Linked DNA regions of Thiocapsa bogorovii. The protein of the gene in region 1 interacts with the protein of each later gene in a pairwise test. Links are inferred from orthologs where the notes say so. Each region holds a gene or a part of one and is shown on either strand. Other genes may lie near its edges. The genes, in order: LT988_RS01720 and dsbD.

Region 1 (3,315 bases):
GTGACCGAGACGCCGGCGGCGGGCTCGGGTGCGGCGGGCGATCCGGTTTGCGTTGGGGATGTTCCGGCAGCTGGCTCTGCCGCAGCGGGCTGGTTTGCGGTCGCTGCGTTTGCGGGAGCGCCGGCACGCGTCTGCGCCTCCGTGATCATCTCGCGCATGTCCGCGGCGTCCTCCGACGCGGGATCCATCTCGTCGAGGATGCGCTGCCAAGCCGTTGCCGCGGCAGTGTACTGCCCGCGCTGGTAGTAGAGCATCCCGGCAAGCCAGCGGGCACTCACGTTGTCCGGCTCGGCCTTTAGAACCCGATCGATCAGCGCGGCCGGTTCGCCTTCAAGGCTGTTGTTGCTGTTGGCAGCCATGGCCTCCGCATAGGCGAGCATCACATCCGGACGCTCCGGTGCCAAGGCATAGGCCTTCGAGACGGCGTCGAGTGCCTGACCCGGGCGGCGCATGGTGAAGTAGGTCCGGCCGATCATCAGCCATCCGTCGATGTTGTTCGGATCCTCTGCCAGCCTCTCCTCGAGGCGCTCGACCAGGACCTCAAGCGGCGGGAGCTCCTCGCCATCGGGTCCGATCAGGGTCTGCGGTGCTTCGGCGCTCAGGGCGACGCCCTCGATGCGCTCGATGATCTCGCGGTGGCCGACCTCGTTGTAGATCAGCACTGCCGCGGTCGGCACCGCCATCGCAAGCACGAGCGCCAGCCAGCGCCCGCCGGAAGCGCCGCGGCGCCCCGACGCTGCGAGCTCTCCCGGGATGTCGCGCAGGAGGTCTCGTTCCAGATCGCGTCGAGCCGCAGCGTACTGGTCCTGTTCCAGAAATCCACCGGCGAGATCGGCATCCAGTTCTTGGAGCCGCTGCTTGAAGACCGTGAGATTCAACTCGTCCTGCTCGGGTGCTTCGGTCGCTTTCTCGGGTTGCAGCAGCGGAAGGGCGACAAAAAGCAACGCCAGGCCCATGAGCCCGGCGGTCAGAATCCAGAAGATGATCATTTGATGTTTTCTTGGTTATCGCCGCCGGCGGCGAGCAGTCGTTGAAGACGGGCGCGTTCGGCCTCGGTGAGGTCCTCCTCGGGTTCGTCCTTTTTGCGTCCAAGCGTGCGGAACAGCAGATAACCACCGACGCCGAGGAAGATGAAAGGGCCGAACCAGAGGATATAGGTCGATGGCTTGATCGGAGGCTCATAGAGCACGAAGTCGCCGTAGCGATCGACGAGGAATGTCACGATCTCCTCGTCGCTCTGTCCTTCGAGCATCATGCGATAAACCTCTTCGCGCAGGTCCTGCGCGACGCCGGCCTGCGAGCCGGCGAGCGACTCGTTTTGACAGACGAGGCAGCGCAGCTTGGCGATCAGGTCCCGAAACGCCTCGTGTTGGCCGGGCTGCTCGAACTTGAACTCTTCGAGGGTGTAGGCGGATAGGTTTCCGAACGCCAGTGTTCCGACGAGCAGCGCGAGACTGAAAGAGAGTTTGCGGACGCGATGGATCATGATGGCTGAGGTCTATACTGCTCGACGATGGGGCGGATCGTGGTCTCCCAGACGTTGCGGTCGACCGGCCCGATGTGCTTGTAACGGATAATGCCCTCGCCGTCGACCACGAAGGTCTCGGGAGCGCCGTAGACACCCCAGTGTATACCGTAGCGATTGTCCGGATCGTAGGCGCTCACGACGTAGGGGTTGCCGTAGCGTCTAAGCATCTCGAGCGCCTCGGGTCGTGTGTCCTTCCAGTTGAACCCGACGACCTGGACATCGTTCTCGCGTGCGATCTGCATCAGCTCGCCATGCTCCTGGCGGCATGAGGGGCACCAAGAGGCCCAGACATTCACCAAGGAGACCTTTCCCATGAGGATCTCGTTGGTCACCGTGCGGCTCGGGTCGTCCAGTGTCTCGAGCTCGAACACGGGCGCGGGCTTGTTCACGAGCGGCGAGGGGACCTTGCGCGGGTCCAGTTGAAGGCCGTAGAACAGCAGCGCGGCCAACGCAATGAAGACGACGAGCGGGATCAGCGCGCGCCTCTTCGCTCTTGTTGCTGCCGTTCTCGACGGGGTGGTGGTCGCCGTCATGAGCGTGCCCCCAGCGCCCCGGCCGGGACATCCGCGGTTCGCCGCACCGTGCGATAACGCCGATCGGCCATCGCCAAGAGACCGCCGAGTGCCATCAGGAGCGCGCCGAGCCAGATCCAGCGCACGAATGGTTTGTAGTAGACCCGCAGCGCCCAGTCGCCGTCCGTTCCCACGGGCTCGCCGAGCGAGACGTAGAGATCACGCAGGAAGCCGGCGTTGATGGCCGCTTCGGTCATCGGCATGCCGCCCGAGAAATACGAGCGCTTCTCCGGATAGAGCACGGCGATCTGTCGGTCATCTTTGGTGACGAGAAACTCGCCTTGCTGCGCCAGGTAGTTGGGTCCGGTGATCGCCTGAACCCCGTTGAACTGGAAGCGGTAGCCCGAGTCCTCGTGCACGTCGCCCGGCGACATCCGCACGTCCGTCTCGGAGCCGTGGATCGACACCATGGTGACGCCGACGATGAACATCGCGATCCCGACATGCGCGGTCCACATGCCGTAGTAGCTGAGATTGCGAGCGTTGAAGTCGGCCGCCAGGCCCCGGAAACCGCCTTTGTTCTTCAGGCGCTCGGCGAGGGCAATCAGATGCGTGCCGACCAGCCAGGCGCTCATGCTCAGACCGAAGGCCATCGCGAGGCCGCCGTCCTCGAACATCGGCTGCAGAGCCACGATGAAGACGGCGATGGCGAGTACAAGCGCGATCCAAAGCGAGCGCACGAGGCGCAGCGGCTCGTCGTGCTTCCAGCGGGTCAAGGGTCCGATCCCCATCGCCACGATGAGGAAGGGCGAGAGTGACACGAACATCTTGTTGAACCAGGGGAAGCCGACCGAGATCTTGCCCCACCCGGCGGCCTCGTAGATCAACGGGGCGAGGGTGCCGAACAAGACCAGGACCGTCAGAGTCGCGAAGAGCAGGTTATTGACCAGCAGGAAGCTCTCGCGCGAGAGGATGTCGAAGCGACCGCCGCCGGCAATGGTCGGCGCGCGCAAGGCATAGAGTGCCAGCGATCCGCCGATCACGACGCAGAGGAAGATCAGAATGAAGGTGCCGCGTGCCGGATCCGTCGCGAAGGCATGGACGGACGTCAGAACACCCGAGCGCACCAGGAAGGTCCCGAGCAGCGACAGAGAAAAGGCCGAGATGGCGAGCAGTACGGTCCAACTCTTGAAGGCTGCGCGCTTCTCCGTGACGGCAAGCGAATGGATCAGCGCCGTGCCCACCAGCCACGGCATGAAGGAGGCGTTCTCGACC
Region 2 (3,434 bases), 1.9 Mb from region 1 along the record:
AGCTCGGCGGCCGTGACCTCGCCGGTGCGGCTGAAGACACGGCGCCCGCGGCGGTCGAAGATCACCGTGAAGGGCAGCCCTTCGACCCGGTTTCCGAGTCGCTTCGAGAGGGCGACAGCCTCCGGGTTGGCTACCAAGATTGGGTAGTTGACCGGGTATTGGGCGACGAATGCCTCGACGTCTTCGGGGCGGTCCACGGCGATGCCCACCACCTGCACGCCGGCCTCGCCGAGTGCCTCCTGCGTTTCGATAAAGAGCGGCATCTCGCGAACGCAGGGCGGGCACCAGCTTGCCCAATAGTTGATGACCACGACCTTACCGGCCCAGGCCTCGCTGCTGACCTTCGAACCGGCAAGGTCAGTCAGGCCGAAGTCAGGCAAGGTTTGTAGGGGCGCTGATTGGCGGGCCGGCAATCCCGAATCGGGCTTCGGCGCTCCGATCCAGCGTTGGCCGACAATGGCGACCCCGACGCTGATTCCGCCCGCAAGCAAAATGACCATCCCCACGCGAATCGCGCTCATGGCGCGGCCCGGCGCAGGTGCTCGACGAAGTCATCGGCGGGTTTGAAGCCGACCAAGCGATAGTTTTTGAGCTCTTGTCCCGCGGGGTCGAAGTACAGGATGGCGGGTGGTCCAATAATGCCGAAGTGCTTCATCAGGGCCTGATCATCCGCGTCGTTGGCCGTGACGTCTGCCTTAAGCAGGACGAAGCGGTCCATCTCCGCGATCACGGCAGGATCGCTGAAGGTGTAGCGCTCCAGCTCCTTGCAGGTCACGCACCAGTCTGCATAGAAGTCCAGCATGACCGGTTTGCCGAGCGCGCCCGCCTTGGCGACCTCGCGATCGAGGTCCTCGAGCGTCTTTACCGGGGTAAAGACCGCCTCGGCTGCGGCGCCACCGCTGCCGCCCACGGCCAGCCCGCGCAGCGGTTGGATCGTATCCTTGCCGCCGGCCGCGGCGCCGAGCAGCATGAGTGCGCCGTAGATGAGCAGAAAGACGCCGAGTCCCTTCCAAAGCTTGCTCCACCCGGTTGCCCCCTGCGGCAGTTGGGTCAATGCGCCCATGTAGACCGCCGAGCAGATCAGCAGCAGCCCCCACAGCAGCATTGCGACGGCCGCCGGCAGGATCCGTTCGAGCATGAAGATGGCGACGCCGAGCAGGGCGACGCCGAATACCGCCTTGACCGCATCCATCCAACCGCCGGCGCGCGGCAACAGCTTGCCGGCCGAGGTGCCGATGGCGATCAGGGGCGCACCCATCCCCATACTCAGGGCGAACAGGGCGATACCGCCGAGCACCGCGTCCCCGGTCTGGCTGATGTAGATGAGTGCCCCGAAGAGCGGCGGGGCGACGCAGGGTCCGACGATCAGTGCCGAGAGCAGGCCCATGATGGCCACGCCCAGCAAGGTGCCGCCCTCCTGCTTGTTGCTGATTTCGGCGAGCTTAGACTGGAAGCTGGACGGCAGTTGCAGGTCGTAGAAGCCGAACATGGACAGCGCAAGCAGCACGAAGATCAACGCGAAGGAGGTCAGAACCCACGGGTTCTGGAAGGCTGCCTGTAGATTCGCGCCGAAGAGCCCCGCCAGCACGCCGACCACCGTGTAGGTCAAGGCCATGGCCAGGACATAGACCAGCGACAGGGTAAAAGCCTTGCGTGTGGTGATGTTCGGGCCTTGTCCGGCAATAATGCCCGAGAGGATCGGGATCATCGGGAAGACACAGGGCGTGAAGGCGAGCAAGAGGCCGAATCCGAAGAAGGCCGCGATCACCACCCAGACGCCGCTGTTGGCGAGAACAGAGGCGATCCGGTCCTGCTCCGAGACCGTGTCGTCCGCGACCGACGGCGCACTTTCCGGTGTCGCGCCGGCCGTCGTGGCCGCGGCTGCCGCTGTTGGCAGAGCCGCCGTCACCAGCGCCTCCGGCAGGCTCAGTGCGACCTTCTGTGTCTGTGGCGGATAGCAGATGCCGATCTCGGCGCAGCCTTGGTATTTGGCGACTAGGGTCACCTCGGTCGGCTCGGTCGACCCACGCAGCAGGGGCAGGCTCAGATCGACCCGATCGTGATAGACCTCGACATCGCCGACGCTGCCGTCGGGAAGGATGGAGTCCTTCTTGATGTCGCCGGCGGGCCGCTCGAACGGCCCGATGGCGACCTCGCTCCCGTCCTCGAGCGCCAGCTCGAGCATATGGCTGTAGAGATAAGTTCCCTCGGCAACATCCCAGGTCAACTGGAGCCGGTCCGGTCCGGCGACCTCCGCCGAGAAGCGGAACGCCTCCTCGGCAGGGAGGATATCGTCATCCGCGCCCAAGCCGAGCGACTGGCCTAACCCCGCCAAAGCCTTCGGCGATTGCTCGCCCTGAATCGGTGACGGAGTCTCGGCGGCGGGCGCGGTCTCGGCTGCGATAGGCGTTGCGGCAACCATTTCCGGCAGCTCGAGCAGCAGGCGCTGGCGGTGCGGCGGGTAGCAGAGTCCGGCATCGGCGCAGCCCTGCGAGGTCGCCTCGAGGGTCAGGAAGTTGCCGGCTCCCGTCGAGCGCGTGACCGGGACCCGGATCTCGACGCTGTCGCGATAGACCTGGACCTTACCGAAGAATTCGTCCTCCTTGGTCTTTCCGTCGGGCATTTGCGGGCCCCCGGTCGAGATCCCGACGGTTTCCGTCTGGAACCCGAACTTACTCTGATACATGTAATAGCCGTCGGCGATCTCCCAGCGCACCCGAACGGCGTCCGGGCCGTCGGCCTCACCCGAAATGCGGAAGGCCTGATCCGGCATCAGGAATTCGTCCTCCCCCGACGCGAGCGGCGACGCTCCGGCGACGAGCAGCCAGGTCAACGCGGCGGCCAAGAATCGTACCGCGGCAGATGTCCCGCGCGACGGCCGTTGTCCCGGGGCCTGCTGTTCGGTGGCGATGTCGTCGATGGCGGCGTGGCGCTGCTCGACGGCGGCCCCGATTCCGGGGCTCAGTCGTTGTGGTCGGTGCATGTCGTTACCCAGCTCAGATAGTCGGGGAGTCCCTCGGTGACGGGGACCGCGATGATTTCCGGAATCTCGTAGGGATGCAATGCGCGCAGGCGCTCGGTCAATGCGCCGACGCGCTCGGTCGTGGTCTTGATCAGGAGCAAGACCTCGGGATCGCGTTGGATCTGACCCTCCCAGCGATAAATCGAGGTGATGCCCGGCAGCAGATTGGCGCAGGCGGCAAGGCGCTCGTCGACCAATGCCTCGGCGATGCGTCCGGCCGAGGTATCGTCGGGGCAGGTGCAGAAGATCAGGCGGTGGTCTGCCGTCATGCGGTGGTTCGGCGGCGTTTCATAAGGGTTGGGGTTCCACTATCCTGCAACGGGTCAACCTTCTTCTACCACAATGTTTGTCGGTTTAAGGGATCTCGGCCGACCGAGCGCGGACCGACCGACCACTTCGGGAGACCATTATC

Evidence for each region.
Region 2: the proteins of LT988_RS01720 (region 1) and dsbD interact in binary tests that used the Escherichia coli proteins (3 or more experiments, as listed by UniProt). The link is inferred for Thiocapsa bogorovii from one-to-one orthologs.

The regions. Positions count from the first base shown.
Region 1 is NZ_CP089309.1:365,690-369,004, reverse strand. The notes cover bases 273-3,271. They hold LT988_RS01720 (DsbE family thiol:disulfide interchange protein), read right to left. Parts: upstream 2,062-3,271; coding sequence 1,483-2,061; downstream 273-1,482. Other genes in these bases: LT988_RS01715 (heme lyase CcmF/NrfE family subunit), read right to left, coding at 2,058-3,271; LT988_RS01725 (cytochrome c-type biogenesis protein), read right to left, coding at 986-1,486; ccmI (c-type cytochrome biogenesis protein CcmI), read right to left, coding at 273-989. Outside these bases: more of ccmI, read right to left, coding at 1-272; more of LT988_RS01715, read right to left, coding at 3,272-3,315. UniProt on the Escherichia coli protein: Involved in disulfide bond formation. Catalyzes a late, reductive step in the assembly of periplasmic c-type cytochromes, probably the reduction of disulfide bonds of the apocytochrome c to allow covalent linkage with the heme.
Region 2 is NZ_CP089309.1:2,289,567-2,293,000, reverse strand. The notes cover bases 251-3,368. They hold dsbD (protein-disulfide reductase DsbD), read right to left. Parts: upstream 2,984-3,368; coding sequence 518-2,983; downstream 251-517. Other genes in these bases: cutA (divalent-cation tolerance protein CutA), read right to left, coding at 2,962-3,291; LT988_RS10385 (TlpA family protein disulfide reductase), read right to left, coding at 251-521. In the rest of the region: more of LT988_RS10385, read right to left, coding at 1-250. UniProt on the Escherichia coli protein: Required to facilitate the formation of correct disulfide bonds in some periplasmic proteins and for the assembly of the periplasmic c-type cytochromes.